Regions from separate parts of the Shewanella sp. HL-SH4 genome, predicted to be linked through region 3. Evidence: predicted binding sites of a transcription regulator. Region 3 holds the regulator's gene; each other region holds the start of a gene.

Region 1 (8,441 bases), 1.6 Mb from region 3:
TTCAATTTGCGTCATTATGAGTTTCCAAGCGGTCCCAAAGTAAGCGAGTGTCCAGCACTTTTGCTGCGAGTTGTGTTAATAATATTACTAATGCGAAGGCGGTTGCCGCAGGAGCGGGTTTTGCATCTAATAGTTGCCCCATATTCACTAATGCCACAGTGAGTGAAATAACAAATAGATCTAACATTGACCAGCGCCCAATCCATTCAATAATGTGAAAGCCGATCATCATTTTTCGTTTAGAAATAGGGATATTAAAGCTGATGGCACTTAAATACAGCCCCAGTCCGAAAATTTTAAGCCAAGGTACAAGAATACTGGCAGTAAACACAATGATGGCAATCGGGTAAAGGCCTAAATGGACAAGGTGTGCAATGCCGCTAAATATTGTGTCGTTAGTCACTACACCACGATTGGTAAGTAAAGTAATTGGATAAATGTTCGCTAGGACCAGCAAAACGGTTGCCGTGACTAATAAAGCCCAACTTTGTTGAATACTAGCATAATTTCGGGTGCTCAGGCGTGAATGACAGCGACTACAATTTTGCTCGGTTGTCGGATTAACTTTTTTGCACACCAGACATAAACACACCCCCATCTTCTGACCCTGAGGCGCTAATGAGGTTAATTGATTACCTTTTTCAACTTCTGCTTGTGACAAAGTCGAATGAGTGACTTCGTTATTATCAGTCATTCACAAAACTCCACATATGCTCAAGATTATATTCACGCTGTAAAAATAGAATTGATAAGAATAATAAACAAAAGCTTAATGTTCCCATGCCGAAATAAACATCAGAAAAGTCAGATAGCTGGAATGCCGAGACTAAAAAACTAATCACATAAATTTCGAGCATTGTTAATTGAGAAAGTAAACCATGATTTTTGAGTAGGCCGCGGAACGTTTGCTGCCAAAAAGAAGAGGTTAAATTAAACTTTATAATTAATACTTGAAATAGAATAGATAAGACTAACAACGCAGGAGCGGCAACTGCAGAGGCTATCACGGCCAAACCTACAATCCAGTATCCCTGTCCCCATACCGCTACAGCAGATTCAAAAACGGTGGTAGTACGAATACTGCCTAAAAAGTTAATTTCAAGTACAGGTAACAAATTAGCAGGTAAAAATAAAATAAGTGAGGTGATACATAAAGCTAAAAGGCCGTTTATAGAGCAATAGGGTGTGTCATACAGAGCTGTATCGCATCGCGGACACAGCGCCCTGACATTAGAAGGCAATGCGCGTTTTCGAATAACTAAATCGCATGAGCGACAAAGAATGACTGCTTTAAATAGCTTAGGCTCTGGCATTATGTTTATTATTTAAATTTTCCTTATCATTAAGCTGCTTATATTATACGACATTTAAAAATTTAATGAGCAATATCGAACAAAATCATAAAACAAGTCAATTATTATGTTGATGACTATTGCGTATTACCCTTTAACTATGTCAACCTTGGCACTGTATATAAAAACAGTGGAGATATGTTCATGGCAGTGATAACTCAATTTGTCGTGGTAAGAGAAGGGGTTGAGAAAATGACTTTCACATCGAAGAAAGAAGCCGATGCCTACGACAAAATGCTCGATATAGTCGATAATTTAGTACCATTTCTAGCTGCTTCTGATGCTAATTTAGATGACGCTACCTGCGAACAACTTGCTTTCTATTTAGCAAATAATAAAGACGAATTATCTAATGTACTTCGTGGTGTTGTTAAAACGGCTACACCAGCAGAAACAAAGCCAAAGAAAAAGACCGTTAAACAAGATTAATTTCAAATAATAAAAACTACTGTTAACCTATGGGTTAAATTAGTTAAAGTAATATTTTGGGATCAAGGAATTACAATGAAAGTTGAGTTTTATCGCACGTTAACTCGTCAAGTGGAAGCCTTAATGGCAGGTGAGGACGATATTGTTGCTGCAATGGCAAATTTTTCAGCATTAATAAACGACAATCTTGATGATTTAAACTGGGCCGGTTTTTATATCACTAAAGATGAGCAACTTGTACTTGGTCCGTTTCAAGGTAAAGTTGCTTGTACCCGAATACCCTGGGGTAAAGGTGTTTGCGGCACCGCCGCTGCACTAAATCAGACCCAAAGAGTAGCCGATGTACATCAGTTTGAAGGACATATTGCCTGTGACTCGGCCAGTAATTCAGAAATCGTTGTACCCGTTCGCCAAAATGGTAAGGTCATTGCGGTACTTGATATAGACAGCCCATCACTCAATCGTTTTGACCAAGATGATCAAGATGGGATTGAATTACTGGTAAAACAGTTTGAAACTTGCCTATTTGATTAAATTGCAGGCAAAAAATAGTAAATGATTGTCGCAATCGCTGCTGTGAGCTTTATAATAGCCTGCTTGAGCATTCACATATCTGTGAAAAGCCAAATAGATGCTAGTGTAAATAGCTGAAAATTTGTTAGAGTTTGTTTCAGAGGCTTTAGCAGAACGGCTGTAAATGCTAATTTGTAGGCTAAGTGTCAGTAAACTGAAAATCTTAGCAAAAGATGAACGACTACAGGCTTATTTATATCTGCCGATTTAGTCCCCTTATTTAACGTGGAAGTAAAAATGGAATCAACAGACAAGTTGACCGACACCAACGCAATTTTAGCGTTTTTATATGAAACCTTTCCTGCATGCTTTATTGCAGATGGCGACACAAAGCCATTAAAAATTGGTTTATTTCAAGATTTGGCTGAACGGTTAGCTGATGATTCTAGGGTTAGTAAAACACAACTTCGTGTTGCTTTGCGTCGTTACACTAGCAGCTGGAGATACCTTAAAGGTGTTAAAGTTGGCGTGCAGCGTGTTGATTTAGACGGCAATGAATGTGGCGCTTTAGAGCAAGAGCATATTGATCATGCTCAAGCCACGTTGAAAGAGAGCCAAGACAAAGCCAAAGCTAAACGTCAAGCTCAAGCGCCTAAGCCTGCTGCTAAAAAGCCTGCTAAGAAAGTGGCTCCTAAAGCTCGACCAGAAGCTAAAAAAGAGCGTCCAGTTAAAGTAGCTGCGCCTGTTGTTAATCTAGTGCCTGCAAAAATGGAAGACCTATCTACCAACCAACGTGTAAACGTTAAGTTAGGTGCATCGCCAGTTGCTGGAACGATTACCGACATTAAGAAAGAAGATGTCCATGTTCAGTTAGATTCTGGCTTGAGCATCAAAGTACGTGTAGCCCACATACTATTATAAAAATTAAAGGAGTAACTTGTTGATGCGAAAACTTACATTGGCCGCGTCAATTGCTTGTGCATTCGTCGGATTTTCTGCATGGGCAATTTCACCAACGGTTCAAATCAGCGAGTTACCCAAACTAGCCCAAGAGCCTCAACATCAGGCTGCGAGTAAACGAGTAACAAATTTGTTTACTCGTGCGCATTATCATCGTTTCGACCTTGATGATGCTTTTTCAGAGCAGATATACGCACGATTTTTAGAGCAACTCGATTATCGCCGCAATGTATTGACTCAAGCAGATATTAATAACTTTGACCAATATAAAAGTCAGTTTGATGACATGGTAAAAGCAGGTGATATATCACCTGCATATAAAATGTTTGATTTACTACAGACTCGTCGTTATGAACGTTTTGCCTATGCATTGACACTTCTACAAACAGAATTCGATTTTGCAAAAGAAGATGACGCTTATGAATTCGATCGTAAGGATTCTGCATGGCCAAAAGATGATGCTGAGCTTAATGAGTTATGGCGTCAACGTGTTAAATATGATGCGTTAAATCTTAAGTTAACTGGCAAAAAATGGGATGAAATTGTTGAGATTTTAACCAAGCGATATGACAATGCGATTAAACGCCTAAGTCAAACTAATAGCGAAGATGTATTCCAAACTGTGATGAACGCCTTTGCTAGAACTGTTGAGCCGCACACCAGTTATTTATCACCACGCAATGCTGAACGCTTCCAAATGGAAATGAACCTAAGCCTTGAGGGGATCGGAGCTGTTTTACAAATGGACGATGACTACACTGTCATTAAAAGTTTGGTTGCAGGTGGCCCAGCTGCATTAAGTGAAAAGCTATCACCGGAAGATAAAATCGTTGGTGTTGGCCAAAAAGGTAAAGATATTGTTGATGTTATCGGTTGGCGTTTAGATGATGTTGTTGAACTGATTAAAGGCCCTAAAGGCAGTGAAGTTGTGCTGCAGATTTTGCCTAAAAAAGGTGGCGCCAATGCTAAACCTTTTGATGTTACTATTATTCGAGACAAAATTCGTCTAGAAGATCGTGCAGCCAATTCTAAAGTGATTGAGCCTACCACAGGTGAATTTGCTCATCGTAAAGTCGGCGTTATTCAAATTCCTGGCTTTTATATGAACCTATCTGAAGATGTAGCTAAAGAATTGGCGAAGTTGAAAGAAGCTGAAGTCGAAGGCGTGGTTATTGACTTGCGTGGCAATGGCGGTGGAGCCCTCACTGAAGCGACATTACTCACTGGTTTGTTTATCGATGCAGGACCGGTTGTGCAAATTCGTGATGCAAATGGTCGCGTAAACCAAAATAGCGATAATGATGGTAGAAGTACTTATGACGGCCCACTATCAGTGATGGTTGACCGCTACAGTGCATCAGCATCAGAGATTTTTGCTGCAGCTTTACAAGATTACGAACGTGCACTGATTGTAGGTGAATCAACATTTGGTAAGGGAACGGTTCAGCAACATAAAAGCCTAGGTCGTATTTATGATATGTATGACAAGCCAATTGGCCATGTTCAGTACACCATAGCTAAGTTTTATCGTATTAATGGCGGCAGTACCCAACTTAAGGGCGTGACTCCGGATATTTTGTTCCCAAGTGCCTTAGATGCTGGTGAATATGGTGAGTCAGAAGAGAAAAATGCGTTGCCTTGGGACAAGGTTCCTGTAGCTCAATACGGGACACTTGGTAGTATATTCCCTGAATTAGTCACTCAACTTGATACCAAGCATAAGCAGCGTATAAGTGCTGACGTAGAGTTTGGTTACATCTATGAAGATATTGCAGAATTCAAAAAGCATCATAATGATAAAACAATATCTTTAGTGGAAAGTACACGGATAAAATCTCGTGAAGACGATGAAAAACGTGCTTTAGACAGAACTAACAAACGTCGTGTCAGCGATGGGCTAGAGGTGGTTAAGTCTTTAGATGATATTGAAGATGACAAAGATGCTAAAGTCCCTGATCCATTCTTAGATGAAACAGCCTTAATTATGCTGGATATGGTAGACGCAAAAAAGTTAGCTAAAGCACCAAGTCTCTAGCTAAAAAAATATATTAAAAACGCGCATTTGCGCGTTTTTTGTTATAAAAATATAAATTATGCAAGGAAATATAATGTCTGAAGCTCAGGTTAAGCATTTAAAAGATTATACCGCACCAACTTTTACTATTAGTCATATTGATCTGAATGTGATTTTAGACGGTGAGAATACTAAGGTGATAGCACTGAGTAAGATAACTCGTTCTCACTCACACCAATTAGATTTGATATTAGACGGTGAACAGCTCAACTTGGTTTCGGTGAAATTAAATGGTAAAGCATGCGAATATCGTCAAACTGAAAGTCAATTAGTGGTTGTTACAGATGAGACAGAGTTTGAATTAGAAATTACTACCGCGTTAGATCCTGAAGCAAACAGCAGCCTTGAAGGCTTATATATGTCTGATGGCGCATATTGCACACAATGTGAGGCGGAAGGCTTTAGACGTATCACTTATTTCTTAGATCGCCCCGATGTGTTAGCTACCTACACAGTTCGAGTCGAAGCCGATAAAGCCCAATTCCCTTACTTATTAAGTAACGGCAACCTAATTGAAACTGGCGAAATGCCGCGTTCTGGCCGTCACTTTGTGCGTTGGCAAGACCCGTTCCCAAAACCAAGCTATTTGTTTGCATTGGTTGCAGGTGATTTTGATATGCTTGAAGATCACTTTATTACTCAGTCTGGCCGCGATGTAAAGTTACAGGTATTTGTTGATAAAGGTAATTTACATAAATCTGCTCACGCTATGGCATCACTTAAAAAATCGATGAAGTGGGATGAAGACAGATTTGGATTAGAGTACGACCTTGATATTTATATGATTGTTGCTGTTGATTTCTTCAACATGGGCGCAATGGAAAATAAAGGTCTCAATGTATTCAACACAAAGTATGTGCTTGCCGACAAAGCGAGTGCTACTGATGAGGATTATCACGGCATAGAATCTGTTGTGGGCCATGAGTATTTTCATAATTGGACTGGTAACCGTGTGACATGCCGTGATTGGTTTCAGTTGAGCCTTAAAGAAGGCTTGACTGTTTTTCGTGATCAAGAATTTAGCTCTGATATTGGTTCACGTGCCGTTAATCGTATTCAGGCCATTAAGGTTATGAAGAATCAGCAATTTGCTGAAGACTCAGGTCCTATGTCTCATCCTATTCGACCAGAATCTGTGATAGAAATGAATAATTTCTACACAGTGACTGTTTATAATAAAGGTGCTGAAGTAATTAGAATGATGCATACCATTCTTGGCGAGCAAGGTTTTCAAGCTGGAATGAAATGTTATTTTGACCGTCATGACGGTCAAGCTGTGACTTGTGATGACTTTGTCAACGCAATGGAAGATGCCAGCGGTAATGATTTACAACAGTTCCGACGTTGGTATACCCAAGCAGGCACCCCGGTAGTTGCGGTTGAAGATACATTTGATAACACAACAGGTTTATACACTTTAACGATTAAACAATCTGTTGAAAGCCAGGGAATAAAAGGTCAAAATCTACATATTCCTTTTAGCATCGAGTTAATTAATCTTGACGGTAGCTCAATTGTCAATCAAGTACTGGACGTTAAAAAATCTTCTCAACAATTTGTCTTTGAAGGATTTAGTGAGAAGCCAGTTGCTTCTCTCTTGCAAGACTTTTCAGCACCTGTGAAATTACAGTATGCATTTAACGTTGAACAATTGGTTCATATCATGCGCTTTGCTTCAAGTGAGGTGGCACGCTGGGAAGCCTCAGTTCAATTATTTAGTCAATCGGTTTGGGACAATGTTTCACAGTTAACAGATAAGCAAGTCATGTCTGTTGACGCTGGCGTTATTGAGGCATTTCGAGGTGTAATTTTAGACCCCGCACTCGATCATGCTTTGGTTGCTGAAATATTGAAGCTACCGTCTGCATCCTCTCTGATCGAGCAGGTTGATAAGCTTGACTTAGATGCGTTGCAAGTGGCAAGAGAGTTCGTTGTTGAAGAAATTGCATCAGCTTGTCAAGATGAGTTACTAGCAAGATATAGACAACTCTCAGTTATTGATAACGCTGCAGAACGTGCATTTAAGAATGTGAGTTTATTATTGCTTGCGAGTGTTTCACAAGAGTATGAGCCATTAGTAATTGAGCAATTTAACCATTCAATTAATATGACAGACAGTCTTGCTGCACTAAAGGCTGCAACTGTTGGGCAGTTTGATTGTTTAGCTGATTTATTGGGAAAATTCGAATCTACATGGCATACAACACCATTAGTGATGGATAAATGGTTTATGTTACAGGCATTATCCAATACCGATAACGTGATTGATGCTATTAAACAGTTAACGCATCACAATAGCTTCAGCTTTAGTAATCCTAATCGTATTAGATCATTAATCGGTGCTTTTGCTTCTGGTAACACTTATCAATTCCACCGCAAAGATGGCGCAGGTTATGTTTTTTTAACAGATATTTTGATTAAGCTAAATAAGACTAATCCGCAGGTAGCATCAAGAATGATTACGCCTTTGATCCAATTTGCGAAGTATGATGACGGCAGGCAGCAAATGATGAAGCAGTCATTAATGACGCTGCAGAATCTGCCTAACTTATCTAAAGACCTTTACGAGAAGGTGAATAAAGCGCTCAGTTAAACACTAGATAAAACGGAAGGGGGTTAACTCTCCCTTTTTTTAATTTCATTTCTGAATATTATATGGAGGCCCTGTGGAGTTTTATTTTTCTATTTATATTAGCTACATAAAGTTTTCTTCATACTATCAGGGTTATAGTGATTCTGTTGCTTTAACAGATGTTAAAGGTCGACACTTGCAAATTAACGCTAAATATTTCAGACCTTTTTTGACGCTAAATGGTATTAAGGGCCAATTTAAGTTGGAGTTAGACAGCAAAGGTAGATATAAGTCACTAACCAAGTTAGAGTAATTACTTCAAACGTTTGATTTATTGATTTTGATATTAAGCTATCAAACTAATTTTGAATAAACTACTGAAATAAAATGTATTTAATTATTTGTCATCAACTCATTTTCGTTTCCCTAAACTCAATTCAAATATAGCACTCATTCTAGTTGTAGCATTCTCGTTAACCACGTTAATTTTATTATATATTTTCTTTATTTTGGCCTTGCTCAACAAGGTTAAATACTGTAA
Region 2 (8,441 bases), on a different replicon from region 3:
GTTAGGCGATATTTTCACAGACAGCGGTATCCCGTTTTTTTGGCCGTTGTCATTTCGGTTTAAGAGTCCAATACCTGTCACTACAGGTGGACCTTTTGAATATCTCATAGCGTATGGGTTATTCATCTGCAGTTTAATTTTTTAAGGACGTTTCATGAATGAGCATTATGATTTTCTCAATGAGGTTATCGAGGCGAGGGATATGCAGTTATCCATTCCAGCAAAGGTGCGCAGTGAGGTAATAACGAGCCTTACAACCAAAGAGTTAGCAAAGCTATTAATGGATTTTTCATTTTCAGCTGGTTCAATCGATGTGGATTTGGATTCTAATATTTTTACTTGTGATATTGGTTATGCAAACGCCATATTTTTTTCGAATGCAAAATGGGATGCACAAAATTCAGCTGAGTATTTTGGCATTATTGCAACAGTTCCTAGCCAGTTTGATAAGGATTTTATCGCACTGTTTAATCAAAACACTAAAATTGGTCGCTTATACAACGCTGAAAATACAGCATCATCTATCTACCGTTTAGATGTTCATTTATCGGGTGGTGTGACCTGCAAAAATATCTTTTACGTTGTGAAAACGTTTATCGATTCGTACAACAAATTATTTTTCGAGGTGACAAACAATGGCCGTAGCGACGCGTAATAAGAAATGGATAATTGGTGCCTCATTCGCAGCTGGCGTGCTATTGGCAGGTAGTTGGCTTTATGTTAACGAGACTCATCAAGCTGAAATCAAGATAGAAAGGCAACTTACGTTAGTTGGTGAATGGGTGCATGTAGATGGCATTTGTGATGGTAAAGCTGGCGCTATACGCGGTCTGGATATCACCAAAGACTTTTTGTTAGTTGAAGACGGCCAAAGCAAAAAAATTAATAACATGGATATTGTACCCGTCATTGATATGCCAGGAGCTTGCCAAGGATTCGGTGATTTTCAGTTTGATTTTAAAGTCGTTATGAACACCAATGATCTAGTGGAATATATGTATGCAAAAACATCAGATGGAACTGAGCTGTTGAAAAGCTCAAGCGGTGAATACTATTTCAGATTTTCCCCTCAATTTAAACAGCATTATGACAGTATCGTTAGTGCGAATATGCCCTCTGAAGTTTAGTAATTAAGGCGGTAGCGTGTTTTCAGAGTTAGGCGATGATAGTGGCTTACTCACAAGGAGATGATTCAAATGACATTACTTTACGATAACCAAATAAGTGCCGGGGACTTAAGTTCACACAATGTTTTGTGCTCTTTCCCAGAATTCGATGGCGAGCGTTATACACGTTTGCCAATTAATTCATTGTTGCGACTGAAAAATAAAGGCATCAGCATTCAGCAGCGGTTGGCTGAAATCGAGCTTGCAAGGCGCGAATTTGTTGGGGCTGATCTACCCTACGAAATCGACATTTCTCACCATGCAATAGATAGGTTGAGTACTCGCTACATGCACAAATACCTTAACGACAACGATGGCCAAGGCATTGTTTGTTGGCTGAAGGAAAAAGTGTTCACGTGTTTAAATGAAAATGGTGCAAACAAATCGCTAAATGCCTTGGATAGCAGCAGCGTGAGTTATGAAGGGATGCAATTTATGTTTAAGAGTCACGCTAAGTTAAGTGGAAGACTGGTATTGGTTACGGTTAATTAAAGAGGTTCGCTATGTCAAAGAATTTACTTTGTTTTATCTTTCTACTATTGAGCGCTTCTGTTTGCTCTGAAACCCTTGATATAAAGCGAGTCCACAGTGTCTACGATGGCGACACGTTTAGAGGCTATACCAGTGAATCTAAACAAGAGCCAATTCGCTTAAAAGGTGTTGATACGCCTGAAATCAAAGGTGCATGTGAAGCTGAAGTCAAAGCTGCTTATAGAGCAAGGGATTATCTAAAACGGCGACTAACCGAAGCAAATTCAATTCAACTTTTAAATCCTGGACGCGATAAATATAATCGAGTGCTAGCTGTTGTGTTAGTTGATGGGCGAGATATTGCTGAAGATATAGTTGCTGGTGGCTATGGCCGCAAGTGGATAGGCAAACGTCTGACGTGGTGTGATTAACGGTTTTCGATCACTTTTCAACGTGAAATGTTAGGGCTTTCTCTGTGGCAACGGATAGAGCTCGATACTACTCCAATGATCATTAATGCTTTTCCTCCATATGGCTACCTTGATTACATTGCAACGTCGATAGGCATTGCATTTTAGCATCCAGAATACCGCATACCCATTCGCCATCCTCTTCTGCAACGATGATATCTTTATCTCGCGGTGTCAGGGCCCTGTTGATTATCAACAAATCGCCTTTGTATATGCCAACACAATTTAGGTAATCAGTGTCAACTTGGCCAATAAGCGTAGCGCTAGGGCTGTCTATTAACAAATCATCTAAACTTAGAGCATTTTGTAGGTATTCTTGAGCGGGACTTTCGAAACCGTTGACCCCACATGATATTTTTTGATTGAATATTTGCATTAAATTCTTGGCTGTATGTTTGTACAGTATGTTGAGGCGAGTGCAGTTGGACGTCAAAATGTTCAGCTAGTATTAATCTAATTTTAACTATCAAGTTTTTATGTTGAATGTAATATAGCTTAATGTTTTCAGCTCTTTTGGTGAATAAGCGGGTTAAGGGCTAGCACACTTCTGCCCCAAAGTGTGTTTGAAATGGATATATTTCACGGTTTAACCGATTGCATTTACCCTCAAAAATATAATATCACCTTCATAGAATAGCCTGAGTCGTTATCTCTCTGCTTCACCGATAAATACAGCAAAGACATCAATGGGCTTAATACACTCGGCATTGTTGTTTACCGAGTCTTTATCGTTTGACCAATATTGCTATCATACATCTGTCATCTTATAACTAGACATTAGAGCAGTGATAGCACCATATCAACTCTGTGCATATTAGGTCCCCAGCCATCTTTAATTTCAGTCGTCTTTTTTGCACCAAATTTTTCAAAAAATGCAGCCGAAAGATGACTGGCAGCGATGTCGATGTGGGTAACATTATTATCAACTGCGATTTTTTTTGCATAAGATACCATTTGAGAACCAAGACCTTTCCCATGCACTGATGGACAAGTCATGATCCATGTAATATTTGCTCTGTTATTTTTTTCGTCGATATTCAAGCCAAAAACGGCCACGATTTCACTTTCAATTTGTCCAACTTTATAAGTTTTTCCCTGCTTTTCGAGGAACTCAACATAATCCTGTCTTTCATTATTTGCGAAAAATTCGGGACAATTTTTATCAAATAATGCAATGCACTCTTAAAAACATAAATCACAGTAATCTTTAAACACTAATTTAGTATCAGTCATAATTATCTTCACTTATTGTTAACATTACACATCAATCTGATGTGTTTTTAAGGCCTGTTTTGACGTTTAATTTGAAATAATTTGATTACTTTATTCAAACCTCCTTCTTATACTTAACAGATTCAAGTGTCGCTAACCAAACTAAAGGTAAGATGATTAACGCTGAACCTATCACAAAACTCAAATCAGGAACTTCATCAAACCACATGATGCCCACTATTACGGCACCTAATAAGCCAGTATATTCAGCGCTAGAAATTTTATGTGCTTCAACTGTTCGGTATACCAAGACGCATATACCTGCATAAATCAAAATGAATAAATTTGAGCTTGCCGCTGTGAATAGCGGGTACCAATCCAAAGGTTGGTGTTCCCAAATTGCTAAACTAAAGGCAAAAGGTATTCCCATTAGATTGGTCAAGAATAAAGTCTGAGCGACAGTGTGGTGCTGAGGAAGTTTACGAACCAAGAGATTATTTGTAGCCATTGTTACCGCGACTATAAGTGCAGATACAGCCGCCAAACTAATTTGTGTCGGTTGTACAACGACGAGAATACCGACAAAACCCACAATCGATACGGTTATAGTTGGGGTGGTTAACGTGTCTTTATAAAATAAAAAACCCAACGGTAACATAAGTAATGGGGCAGTATAAAAAATAGCATTAACAGTTGCCAGAGGTAGAGCTTGAAGAGACAATACCATGAATATGGCACCAAATAACCAAACATGGCCACGTACAAAGTGCCATTTTAAATGACTAAATAATTTGATTTTTGTATTGAATAAGCAAAATGGCAAAAGCATCAATACTGCTGTTAATTGTCTAAATAGAACAAATTGATACACTGCAGCCCCAGTCGGCAGGCTTTTTTATTAAAGCATCCGAAATGACGGCGACAATATTTCCTAAAATCAATAAAACCATTGCAAATCCAACACTCATCTTCGGCATTTTTTCCCTCGACTTATTCTAAAAATGTAAAAAATTAAATACCATTACGCAAATCAGGTGCTTAAGTAGGGAGTATATTCATATAATTCTATGACGTATAATGATATAAAATTGCTTAGTATTAGCTGAGGTAATAATGAAGTTGCCACCATTGCGCGCTGTACAATGTTTTGAGTCAGTTGCCAGGCTTAATAGTTTTTCAAAAGCAGCAGAAAGTCTTAATGTGACTCAAAGTGCGGTGAGTCATCAAGTACGAATGCTTGAGGAGTATCTTGGTGAAGCTATGTTTTACAGGCAAGGCCGGACATTTTCATTAACAGAAGTTGGAGAGCGTTACTTCACAGAAGTCAGTCAATCACTAGCTATTCTGTCTAATGCCAGTCAGATTATTCGACACGGTAAACCTGGGTATATTCGTTTAGCACTTTATAGTTCAGTAGCCGTCAATTGGTTAATCCCTCGATTAGAAGATTTCCGTAAACAGTATCCAGAGATAGAAATAACGTTAGATATGGTCACAGATCAGCCGGATTTTAATGACCAATTCGCAGATTGTTTTATTACCGTAAATCCACCAAAACGTCACTTTGTAAGTAAATTGTTATTTACTGAAAAGTTATTTCCTGTTTGCGGTCAAAAGCTTTGGGAAAAAATAAGAGATAAGCCACTCCCTGAGGCATTGTGGCAACATCCGATATTGTCTGTGCGATATTCTGACACAAATCAAAACATCGCCGATGATTGGTTACGATGGTGTAAAGCCGGTGGGTTTGAGCTACCTAGTGATCTAAAAGTTAATCAATTTAGCCATGTGCTACTCGCGGCAGAAGCGGCACGTTACAATTTAGGTATTACGCTTATTAATAACTATATGACGGTAGATCAATCTCATAAACAGAATTTTGTCAGAATTCCTATGCATGAATTGAAAACTGGTGATAACTTTTACTTTGTCTATAGTGAGTTAAATTCTAACAGGGCTGATATAACAGCGTTTGGTCGTTGGTTGGAACAGCAATGTTATACACTTAATATACGATAATTGTCATGTTGTCATATCCCGCCTAATAAGACTTTCAACAAGTTAATGGAGTAACAGGTTGTAGTGGCTTAGTAAAATTGGCCATAGATGTGTAGTAAACAGATATTTTTCACATAGAAAAATCTATCTGAAAATTTAGCGTTGTCGGAACTTCGTAACTTGCTTTTGTCCAAAAACGAGTTGCTTAGAAAGACTATAAAAGACCTACATTTGTCATCAACCTGATTTTTTATCATTTCAGCTCGGATTTTATATCCAAGTTATGCTTGCTTCTTTTTAGTTCATCATTAAAATTACTGTATGTAAATACAGTGGTGTTGTTTATGCGTGTGATCCCCATACCTGCCCATGCAGGAATAATAGGCTTTGAAAGTCCAGCTGCAGAGTACAGTCAGTTAAGTCTGAGTTTAGATGATCTCCTAATCGAGCATCCTAGCGCAACCTTCATAGGACTCGCTCAAGGCGATTCAATGCAAGACGTTGGTATCTTTGATGGTGATGTGCTCATTGTCGATCGCCATGAAACAGCCCGAAATGGAGATGTTATAGTTGCCAATTTTAATGGTGAATTTGTTTGCAAGATCCTTGATTCTCAACGCCGTCTATTGCTGTCTTCAAATCATCAGTTCCAGCCAGTAACCATTCATGAACATGATGAGTTTAGTATCGAAGGTGTAGTGACTCGCTCTATTCGTTGCCACCGTCAAAGTCCATTATTGTGTGAGCATTAGATGTTTGCCCTTGTTGATGCCAATAGCTTTTATTGTAGTGCAGAACAGGTCTTCCGTCCTGATTGGCGTGGTAAGCCTGTTATTGTGTTAAGTAACAACGATGGGATGATTGTTGCTGCTAATCGTCAAGCTAAAGAAGCTGGAATTGGGAAGTTTCTACCTTACTTTCAAGTTAAAGCCTTATGCGCCAAACGTGGTGTTATTGTCTGTTCATCGAACTATGAACTTTATGCTGATTTATCAAGCAAGATGATGGACATCATTGGCCGCTTTGCCCCTGAGCAACATGTCTACTCCATTGATGAAAGCTTCCTCTCCTTTAAGAACTGCTATCCCGCTATCAAATGCCTCCTTACTCAAGGCCAGTTAATTCGCCGTGCAGTGTGGAAAGAGACGCGTTTAGCTGTTTGTGTTGGGATCGGTGAAACACTGACATTAGCTAAAATTGCGAACCATGCTGCTAAAAAGGTTAAGGGCTATCATGGCGTTTGTGTGATTAATACCGACCAAGAACGTGTCGCTATCCTAAAGCAACTTGTTGTTGGGGACGTATGGGGTATTGGGCAAAGGATTAGTAAGAAGCTAGCATTAATGAATATCCATACTGCTTATCAACTAGCGTGTATGCCACCTGGGCTAGCCCGAAAACAACTCAGTATTGAAGTCGAGCGCACAGTTCGTGAACTAAACGGACAAGTGTGTAAAGTGTGGGATGAGGCAAGGGCTGATAAAAAGCAAATTTTCTCAACGCGGAGTGTAGGGGAGCGGATCGCCGACTTTGACTCATTATTACAAGCTTTGAGCAAGCATGTCGGTATTGCAGCTAGTAAAGCGCGTAAGCAAGGCTCAAGCTGCAAGACCATGCTACTTTTTGCTAGCAACTCACCCTTTGATGAACGTCCTGTTAGTTACAAAGCTATAGTGCATTTCCCTTGCCCTACTAACTGCACCGTCGAGCTAACCAAAGCTATCAGTGAAGCTGCGCCCAAGCTATTTCGTGATGGTGTTCGTTACTACAAGATAGGAATTGGTCTAATCGATTTAGCTAGCGAACAGAGCAGCCAACTTGATTTGTTTAATCCCCCGACAGCTAAGCCAGCATTAATGCTTACGTTAGATCACATCAATCAACGTTATGGCAGTGATACAGTGTTTCTCGCTGCACAAGGTATAGAGCATAAATGGGCAATGAGAAGGGATTTACTGACACCGCAATACACAACTAAATGGCTAAGTGTGCCACACATTAAGTGCTAACGTGGTTATGCCCCATTGTTGGTTTAAGAACCTAATCACTACGATTAGCTATTTTTGCAAAAATAGCTAAAATAGCTAGAAGCTGTTTTGCCTAGTGTGGATACGTTGTGAACAAAGAAATTATAGAAGAAATTAAGCAAGCACTTGCCTCTGCCCCTCGCAATAAGTACATGGCCGAATTACATCTTCAGTCCATCAAATATGCTGATGAATTAGGAAATATTACGGCTAGAGAATTTTGTGAGGAAGTCGGATTGAGGCCTAGTTACGCCACTGAGTTTAGTAAGATGAGAAATCTTACAACAAGGCTCAAAGCTGCTGGTTTAGATACAAGGAAGGTTTAAACAGTATGTTAATTGACAACGTTACTAATAAAGTAGCTGATACACTTTCAAAAACGATTAAAACCAACGATAAGCTCTCCGTTATGACGGGGCTTTTTTCTATCTACGCTTTCGATCACTTGAAAGAGTCGTTGAACAAATTAGAATCAATTAGACTACTATTTTCTCAAGCAAAAGGTTTCGACTCATTTGATTCCTTTGACCGTGAATCGCCTTTTGGTGCTCTTAATGGTACGACTCTAGAAAACAAGTTTCGTAATCAATTGAACCAAAAAGCGATAGCGCAAGAGTTTGCTGATTGGTTGAAAGAGAAAGCATCGGTTCGCTTGGTTCAACAAGCAGGCGCTGTTCAGCAACATATCACCCATGTCAATTCTCAATCAAACTCAATTGCAATTAATGGTGCTCAATTTAATGGGCAAGGTCTGGGGCTAACGGTATCTTCAGGCTTTGATATGATAAGCCTTGCAAAAGCAGAACAAGCACAAGAACTTTTAGGCTTCTTTAACCGAGTTTGGGGGAGTAAAGCACAAGTCAAAGATGCCACCGAACTTTTTCAAGCTGAACTTGCAAAGTTTACCTGTGATCAAACACCACAATTTATCTATTTCATTATCTTATATAATATTTTTAAAGATTTTGTCGGTGATCTTCAAGAAGACAAGATTTTAAAAGTAAAAACAGGATTTAAAGATACATTAGTTTGGAATAAATTGTATAAATTTCAGAAGGATGGTGTGTTAGGGGCAATTAATAAACTAGAACACTTTA
Region 3 (8,441 bases):
TGATGCACCGCCTAACCAGGGCATTGCAATCATTCTGGCATAAAATAATGCGCCAAAAAATGCCCCGAAGAACATGATTTCAGAGAAAATAAACCAGCTCATTCCTTGACGAAAAGAACGGTCCATTTGCGCCGAATACAAACCGGACATAGATTCATCAATCACGGTTTTAAACCAACCAAAAATCATAAATATGATCACAGCGATACCGGTTATTAGAATATAACCGCCATAACTGGCTTCAGTTGATAGTTGTTGTACGTAACTGCCTGCGCCAAAGGCGATTAAAAATAGGCCAATTGCACCAATGATAGGCCAGGCACTTTGTGCTGGCACATAATAGGTTTCATGCTTTGTGGTCATTTTGCTGCTCCTTGCTTTACACCACCGCCGACTTTGTCGGTAATGTCATAAAGGGTATAAGAGAGAGTCAATGTATGAATGGATTCTGGTAAATCAGGATCCACGTAAAAAACCAGTGGAAGTTCAGCGCTTGCTGATGCCGCTAGCGGTTGTTGATTAAAACAAAAACACTCTGTTTTATTAAAATAGGCTGCACCTTGACCTGGTGATACTGAAGGTATCGCCTGGCCAACCGTGTCTTTTGTCGATAAGTTTTTGGCATAAAACTTCGCATGGGTAAGCTCTCCAGGGTGCACTGTAATACGATTGACCTGAGGCTTAAATTCCCAAGACATATCGGATTGCACCTGCGCGACAAATTCAATGGTAACGGTGCGGCTTTTATCTACAATCACCGCTTGATAAGTGCTGGCGGTGCTTTGGGGTTTGCCATTAATCCCCAAGGCATCACATAGCACGTCATACAAAGGCACCAACGCAAAACCAAAGCCGAACATACCCACAGCGCCCAAAATAAGCAGGGTCAGTAATTTACGATTCGATTTTGTTGGCTGATTCATCTCATTTTATCTCTGGTGGGGTAGTAAACGAGTGATATGGAGCAGGACTCGGAAGGGTCCATTCCAATCCTTCAGCACCTTCCCATGGTTTATCTGGTGCTTTTTCACCACCTTTAATGCATTTAAGCACTACGGCTAAGAAAATAAACTGAGACAATCCAAAGGCAAATCCACCAATTGATACAATCTGGTTAACGTCGGCAAACTGAATTGCGTAATCAGGAATTCGACGTGGCATACCAGCAAGTCCTAAGAAATGCATTGGGAAAAACAGCACGTTAACCGAAATGACCGAGCACCAGAAATGCCATTTACCTAAGGTTTCGTTGTACATATGACCGGTCCACTTAGGTAACCAATAGTAAGCAGCGGCCATAATGGAAAATATTGCCCCAGTAACCAGTACGTAATGGAAATGAGCCACCACAAAATAGGTGTCATGGTACTGGAAATCTGCCGGTGTAATGGCCAGCATTAACCCTGAGAAACCGCCAATAGTGAACAAAATAATAAAGGCGATAGCAAACAGCATGGGCGTTTCAAACGTTAAAGAACCGCGCCACATGGTTGCTACCCAGTTAAATATTTTTACACCAGTTGGTACGGCAATCAGCATGGTGCAGTACATGAAGAACAGCTCTGCAAATACCGGCATACCCGTGGTGAACATATGATGTGCCCACACTAAGAATGACAGCACCGCAATACTGGCGGTCGCATATACCATTGACGAGTACCCAAATAGCTTCTTACGGCTAAAGGCGGGCACAATGGCAGAGATAATACCGAATGACGGTAAAATCATGATGTACACTTCAGGATGACCAAAGAACCAGAAAATATGCTGGAACATAACAGGGTCGCCACCACCTGCGGCATCAAAAAAGCTGGTGCCGAAGTATTTATCGGTTAACACCATGGTGACCACACCGGCCAGTACCGGCATTACCGCAATCAGCAAGAATGCGGTAATAAGCCATGTCCACACGAATAAAGGTAACTTCATCCATGTCATTCCTGGTGCGCGCATATTAACTATGGTCACAATCACGTTGATTGCGCCCATAATCGAGCTAATCCCCATAATGTGTATCGAGAACACAAACAGTGCTGTGCTATCTGGACTGTAGGTCGTAGATAAAGGCGCGTAGAATGTCCACCCAAAGTTAGGTCCACCGCCTTCCATAAATAATGTGCTAAGTAACATGGTAAAGGCGAAGGGTAAAATCCAAAAACTCCAGTTGTTCATGCGAGGTAATGCCATATCTGGCGCACCAATCATCATAGGTATTAGCCAGTTAGCTAAGCCGGTAAAGGCTGGCATAACAGCACCAAATACCATGATAAGGCCATGAACTGTGGTCATTTGATTGAAAAAGTTAGGTTCAACTAGCTGTAAGCCTGGTTGAAATAACTCAGCGCGGATCACCATTGCCATGGCACCGCCAGTTAGAAACATAATAAAACTAAACCATAAATACAAAGAGCCGATGTCTTTATGGTTAGTGGTTAGCAGCCAGCGCATAATGCCCTTAGGGGCACCATGATGATGGTCGTCATGGACTGCAGTATCGTGCGTAGATGTACTCATTAATTATCCCCTACTGTCCATGGCTATTGACATCGGCTGCTTGCACCGTATCGCCTGAGTTGTTACCCCATGCATTACGCTCGTAAGTGATCACCGCTGCCATTTGGCGAGGTGATAATGAACTGGCGAAAGCTTGCATCGCAGTGCCGGGTTTACCGTTGTGAACGATATTGATATGCGCATCAACAGGGCCAGTAATTATGGGACTACCAATCAATGATGGGAACGCACCAGGTAAACCTGCACCTGTTGCTTGATGACAAGCTGCACAAGACGATGTGTATACCTGTAGACCTTCGGTCATTAACTGCTCATAAGTTAATTCCGTCAAATCTACCTCTTTCACCTCGGCGACAATGTCGACAGCTTTGGTAACTGCAGCATTGACTTGCTCAGATGGTTCGGCAGATACAACTGCTTGAGTGCTGGTATTTGCTGGATTAGGTTCTGCTGCATTAATACCACTGGCAACATTGCTTACATCAACAGCCTGAATAACATCACCGGAGTCGTTCCCCCAAGCATTACGCTCATAGGTGACAACCGCGGCAATATCTTTGGCGGTTAACTGTTTTGCAAATGATTGCATTGCTGTTCCAGGCTTACCATTAAGCACAATATTAATATGGCCATCGACAGGCCCCTTAATGAGTGGGCTGCCAATAAGAGATGGGAATACACCGGGTAAGCCTGCACCATTAGGTTGGTGACATGCTGCACATGTAGAGAGGTAAATTTGTTCGCCTTTGGCCATTAACTCTTCTTTTGAAAGAGTTTCTGACAAGGCTGCTTGAGCCGCGGCAGCTGCATTATTGGCAAGCTGTTTTTGGTCTAAAAGCCACGCATCATATTCCGCTTCAGGCAACGCCTGAACCACAATAGGCATAAATCCATGGTCTTTGCCGCATAATTCAGCACATTGACCACGGTAAGTTCCTGCTTTATCAATTCGTGTCCAAGCTTCGTTAATAAAGCCTGGGTTAGCATCCTTTTTAACCGCAAAAGCTGGAACCCACCAAGAGTGGATAACATCATCTGATGTCATTAAAAAACGCACTTTCCGATTGAGAGGCAGTACCAAAGGTTTATCTACTTCTAATAAGTAGGTTGCGCTTTTAGTTTCATCACCGTCAATTTGGGTGCGAGGAGTGGATAAAATGCTATAGAACTCGACATCTTCATTAAAATAACTGTAATGCCATTTCCACTGCGAACCAGTGATCTTAATGGTTAAGTCCGCGTCAGACGGATCTTCCATAGCGATAAGGGTTTTAGTGGCTGGAATGGCCATACCAATTAAAATAACAAATGGGATCACGGTCCAAGCAATTTCTACTTTGGTACTTTCATGAAAATTTGCCGCGACCGCGCCTTTGGATTTACGATGATAGATCATTGAATAAATCATGATCCCGAACACCACAACACCAATAGCACAGCAAATATAAAGAATAATCATATGGAGGTCATAAACCTGGCCACTGATATTCGTTACACCCTTTGTCATGTTGAGGGGCATTTCGTTTGCCCCAAGTGGAGGTGCCATTAACACCGCCATTACACAATACAACCATTGCTTCACAAGACTTCTCCTCTGCCAATTGCGAATAGCAACTACAAAGAAGAGTCACACAGTAAGTCTCTGCTCTATGTAAACTCTTCGGTTCCCAAAAAAGCTTGATGACCTCAAAGTACCCTGGTGGTTGTAAGCGTGTAAGGCTTACGGATTTGTATTTATGTGCACCACGCTGGCACCTACAACTGAACCTATCAATTCTGATTTGACGCTTTTATCTGTCAGATAAAATCTAGACTGTAGCGTTTCAATTAGGTTAAAAATGTTTCAACCCTGTTAAATACATTACTTGTAGATTAAACATTGATCAAGATCACTTTTATAGCTAATTAACTGAAAGTTTGCATAAAAAAGCCCTGTACATAGACAGGGCTCAGTAAACACGGCGTTTAGTACTAATGAAATGAAGTGAAATTAATTGTTTTAACAGCATTATTTTGATATGAAATAATCGCTTTAGTTGCCAAATTAGTGCCTAAGTGAGTGCTTACATCTTCAATAACGACACCTAGTGCTCGGGCACTTTTTGCCACTAACTCTAATCGGCGACTGTCGCGTGCATCTAAAGGTTGAGTCCATGAAATAACGGCACTTGATGTACCACTGGTTAATGCTTTTTCCATTGCCCAAAGTGTTTCAATTTCATCCTTCGCATGTACTAACAATACGCGGTCCATTCTTACCCCGGCACTAGCTAACATCTGTTTATAATTAATATTGGCGGGGTTAATTAGCACAATCCAACGACCTTGCAGGCTTAGTTGTGCCAACTGGCTAGCATATTGACTGAGTTCCACTTTACCATTGGTTTCGGTTTGGAGTGTGGTGATAGGCTGCGCTAAATTAATATCTGCAGTTGGCAAATCTACCCATAAACCAGGATGACGAGGGGATGTACCCATTAGTTTGTTCATAACCATTCTCCAATACGAATTACACCAACTGCAAGCCCTTCAATAGTGAGGCTTTGGTAACTTAAATCGACTTCGATAGGTGCATACGCTTCATTTTCAGCGTGCAAATATACGACATTGCCTTTTTTCTCAAAACGTTTCACTGTCACATCATCTTCAACACGAGCAACAACGACCTGGCCATTTCTGGCTTGCTGTATTTTATGAACGGCGAGTAAATCACCCTCTAAAATGCCGATGTTTTTCATGCTGTCACCGCGAACCCTTAACAAAAAGTTTGCGGCAGGTTTAAACATATTAGGATCAACTTGATAGTATTGTTCTACATGCTCTTGCGCTAAAATAGGTTCACCTGCAGCGACTTGTCCAATTAAAGGTAAACCTGTTTCTTCAGGTTCATCTTCTTGGGTTAATCGTATTCCACGGGATGTGCCGGGCATGATTTCAATAAACCCTTTTTTAGCCAAGGCTTTTAAATGCTCTTCAGCGGCATTTGCGCTTTTGAAACCTAGGCGCGTAGCTATTTCTGCACGAGTAGGTGGCATACCAGTTTCAGAGATATTGTTTTTAATAAGCTCTAAAATTTCAGCTTGGCGTGGTGTTAAGGGTCTCATGTTATTTCCTGTCTTTCTATACAGTAACTGTCATTATATACAGTGTTTGTGTTTGCGCAAGTATTCACCAATTATTTTTTAATTTTATTATTTTTAACGGCTTTTTTATTATATGTATCAATTGCATGCTTCAATTTATTTGTTCTTGAATTTAAAAGCATTGTTTGATGTGTACAGCCTATAGTGAAAGGTAACCAGTTTCTGGTATCCTATGCGCCCATATTAAAAGGGCTTTATTGCGAATATTATTATGTCAAAACCAGATTCAATCATGCTTAGACTGCTGCGTAGGGTGCAAAAGCTGATGGTGCAAACGATAGTTGTGCCACATGACCCATTTGCAGATCTAAACTTCGATCCAGACAAGCCCATTGTTTATGTCATGAAGACAGAGTCGATCAGTGACACTGCAGCATTAAGCGAAATGACCCAAGGCTTAGGCTTACCAAGTCCTTATGCGCCATTACAACTTGATGGTATGAAAGTGCCACGAGTTGTTTGTTTAGAGGGGCGAAAGCCTATTATTGGTAAGCGTGAGGGTGGTGAGAAGTTTTTAAACTGTTTTACCAGTTTATTAGCGCTCCACCGTCAGCAGCCTGAACTAGATATCCAACTTGTGCCAGTAAGTCTTTATTGGGGCCGTACTCCAGGCAAAGAAGATGACACGATGAAAGCTGCTGTGCTTGAACGTGAGAATCCAACCTGGTTACGTAAATGGTTAATGATTCTATTTCTAGGTCGCCATAGTTTTGTGCAGTTCTCTAACGCAATGTCATTACGCTACTTAGCCGATGAACATGGTACTGATGAAGCCATTGCCCATAAATTAATTCGGGTGGCTCGAGTACATTTTCGCCGTCAACGTAAAGTTATGACTGGACCACAACTGCCTAACCGTCAAGCTCTGTTTGCTTCGTTATTAAAGTCTGAATCGATCAATAAGGCCATTGAAGAAGAAGCGGCAAACAAGAAGATTTCCAAAGAAAAAGCACGTGAAACTGCGATTGAGTATCTGGACGAAATCGCGGCCGACTATTCAGATAGTTTAGTACGTATTGCTGAGCGTTTTCTAACCTGGTTATGGAATAAGCTATACAGTGGTATTAACATCAAAGGCGCTGAGCAAGTGCGCCAACTGCATCATGACGGTCATGAAATTGTATATGTGCCTTGTCATCGCAGCCACATGGACTATTTACTGCTGTCTTATATTTTGTATTACCAAGGTATGGTGCCGCCGCACATTGCAGCCGGTATCAACTTAAACTTCTGGCCTGCAGGCCCAATGTTCCGTCGTGGTGGTGCATTTTTCATTCGCCGTAGTTTTAATGGCAACAAACTGTATACCGCTATTTTTCGTGAGTATTTAGATCAACTGTTTGCTAAGGGCTACGCCGTTGAATACTTTACCGAAGGTGGTCGTTCACGCACTGGTAGATTGCTTGCGCCTAAAACCGGTATGTTAGCCATGACAATTAACAGTGTACTGCGTGGTATTGAGCGGCCGGTGACGTTAGTGCCTGTTTATCTCGGTTATGACCACGTGATGGAAGTGGCTACTTACCATAAAGAATTAAGTGGTAAGAAAAAAGAGAAGGAATCGCTTTGGCAGGTATTTGGCGCTATTCGAAAGCTGGGTAATTTTGGCCAGGGTTACGTAAACTTTGGCGAGCCAATCAATTTACAAAACTTTTTGAAACAGCAATCTCCTGATTGGCGTGAAGAAATTGCCAAAGATCCTGACCAGAAACCATCATGGGTTACGCCAGCAGTTAATCTTCTAGCCAATCAAGTGATGACCAACATTAATGGCGCAGCAGCGGCAAGTTCAGTCACGCTAACTAGTTTAGTGTTATTAGCCTCAGAGCAAAATGCGCTAGAACGTCATCAGCTTGAGCGTCAGCTAAATTTCTATTTAAAGTTGTTAAAACAAGCACCTTATTCCGACTATGCATCGGTTGCAGAAGGTGATGGTCCATCCATTGTTAAGCATTGCTTATCACTCAATAAATTTACCTTAGAAAAAGACCCATTAGGGGATATTGTCGCAATTGACCCTAACCATGCTATTACCTTGAGTTATTATCGTAATAACATTATTCATATCATGATTATTCCTTCCTTAATTGCCAGTTGTTTAGTGCGCTATGAAGAATGTAATCGTGAACAAATTCTGGCAGTGGTTGAGGACTTTTACCCGCTGATGAAAGCAGAATTATTTATGGGTATTGCTGATCTTCCCGCTTATGTTGATTTAGTGCTTGATCAAATGGTTGAGGAGAATTTAATTAGTGGTGATAAACGTTGTGTTGTTGTCCAAGCCAATATCACCCAGTTAGAGCTATTAGCTGAAACCGTCAGTGAAACATTACAGCGTTATGCCATTATCTTTAACTTGCTAGGGATCAAACCTGAATTAGAGCGTGCAGAGCTTGAACGAGACAGCCATTTATTGGCCCAAAGGTTAGGGGCGTTGCACGGTATTACTGCACCAGAGTTCTACGATAAAAAATTGTACAATACCCTGAGCGTGAAACTAAAAGAGCTAGGTTATTTATGCAGTCGTGAGCCATTAGATGAAGTGTTCCGTATACGCGACCACGCGAATGGATTATTACGTCCATCAGTGCGACAAACCATTCAAGATAGCGTAAACGCGGAGCATTTAAATTAATGGCAAACCACATGAATGCGGCTAAAAATAGCCCCAAAAGTAAGTCTCTTATTGGTGGGGCAATGATTATTGCTGGTACGACTGTTGGCGCGGGAATGTTCTCGTTACCTGTTGTTGGGGCAGGCATGTGGTTTAGTTATTCCTTATTG

The links. The regulator LexA, encoded in region 3, represses DNA repair genes until DNA is damaged. The targets are predictions, from matches to a motif close to TACTGTATNNNNATACAGTA.
Region 1: a site for LexA is predicted at 1,466-1,485, ahead of ACRWQL_RS02100 (YebG family protein). Genes of this name have one in related genera too.
Region 2: a site for LexA is predicted at 5,633-5,652, ahead of ACRWQL_RS00685 (LexA family protein). Genes of this name have one in related genera too.

What each region holds. Positions count from the first base shown of each region.
Region 1 is NZ_CP195037.1:257,753-266,193, reverse strand. It holds gene ACRWQL_RS02115 (MlaD family protein) at 1-15, opposite strand, end outside; gene ACRWQL_RS02110 (paraquat-inducible protein A) at 2-598, opposite strand; gene ACRWQL_RS02105 (paraquat-inducible protein A) at 687-1,313, opposite strand; gene ACRWQL_RS02100 (YebG family protein) at 1,497-1,781, shown strand; gene ACRWQL_RS02095 (GAF domain-containing protein) at 1,857-2,315, shown strand; gene proQ (RNA chaperone ProQ) at 2,592-3,215, shown strand; gene prc (carboxy terminal-processing peptidase) at 3,238-5,289, shown strand; gene pepN (aminopeptidase N) at 5,363-7,921, shown strand; gene ACRWQL_RS02075 (DUF2835 family protein) at 7,995-8,213, shown strand.
Region 2 is NZ_CP195036.1:145,762-154,202, reverse strand. It holds gene ACRWQL_RS00730 (metal-dependent hydrolase) at 1-145, shown strand, start outside; gene ACRWQL_RS00725 (hypothetical protein) at 155-655, shown strand; gene ACRWQL_RS00720 (hypothetical protein) at 636-1,127, shown strand; gene ACRWQL_RS00715 (hypothetical protein) at 1,197-1,658, shown strand; gene ACRWQL_RS00710 (thermonuclease family protein) at 1,670-2,068, shown strand; gene ACRWQL_RS00705 (S24 family peptidase) at 2,151-2,483, opposite strand; gene ACRWQL_RS00700 (GNAT family N-acetyltransferase) at 2,885-3,283, opposite strand; partial or broken gene ACRWQL_RS00695 (DMT family transporter) at 3,435-4,296, opposite strand; gene ACRWQL_RS00690 (LysR substrate-binding domain-containing protein) at 4,433-5,338, shown strand; gene ACRWQL_RS00685 (LexA family protein) at 5,662-6,069, shown strand; gene ACRWQL_RS00680 (Y-family DNA polymerase) at 6,070-7,326, shown strand; gene ACRWQL_RS00675 (HTH-like domain-containing protein) at 7,434-7,670, shown strand; gene ACRWQL_RS00670 (helicase-related protein) at 7,676-8,441, shown strand, end outside.
Region 3 is NZ_CP195037.1:1,886,678-1,895,118, reverse strand. It holds gene ACRWQL_RS09230 (cytochrome c oxidase subunit 3) at 1-363, opposite strand, end outside; gene ACRWQL_RS09225 (cytochrome c oxidase assembly protein) at 360-923, opposite strand; gene ctaD (cytochrome c oxidase subunit I) at 925-2,514, opposite strand; gene coxB (cytochrome c oxidase subunit II) at 2,525-4,096, opposite strand; gene ACRWQL_RS09210 (cell division inhibitor SulA) at 4,486-5,004, opposite strand; gene lexA (transcriptional repressor LexA) at 5,001-5,618, opposite strand; gene plsB (glycerol-3-phosphate 1-O-acyltransferase PlsB) at 5,869-8,292, shown strand; gene mtr (tryptophan permease) at 8,292-8,441, shown strand, end outside.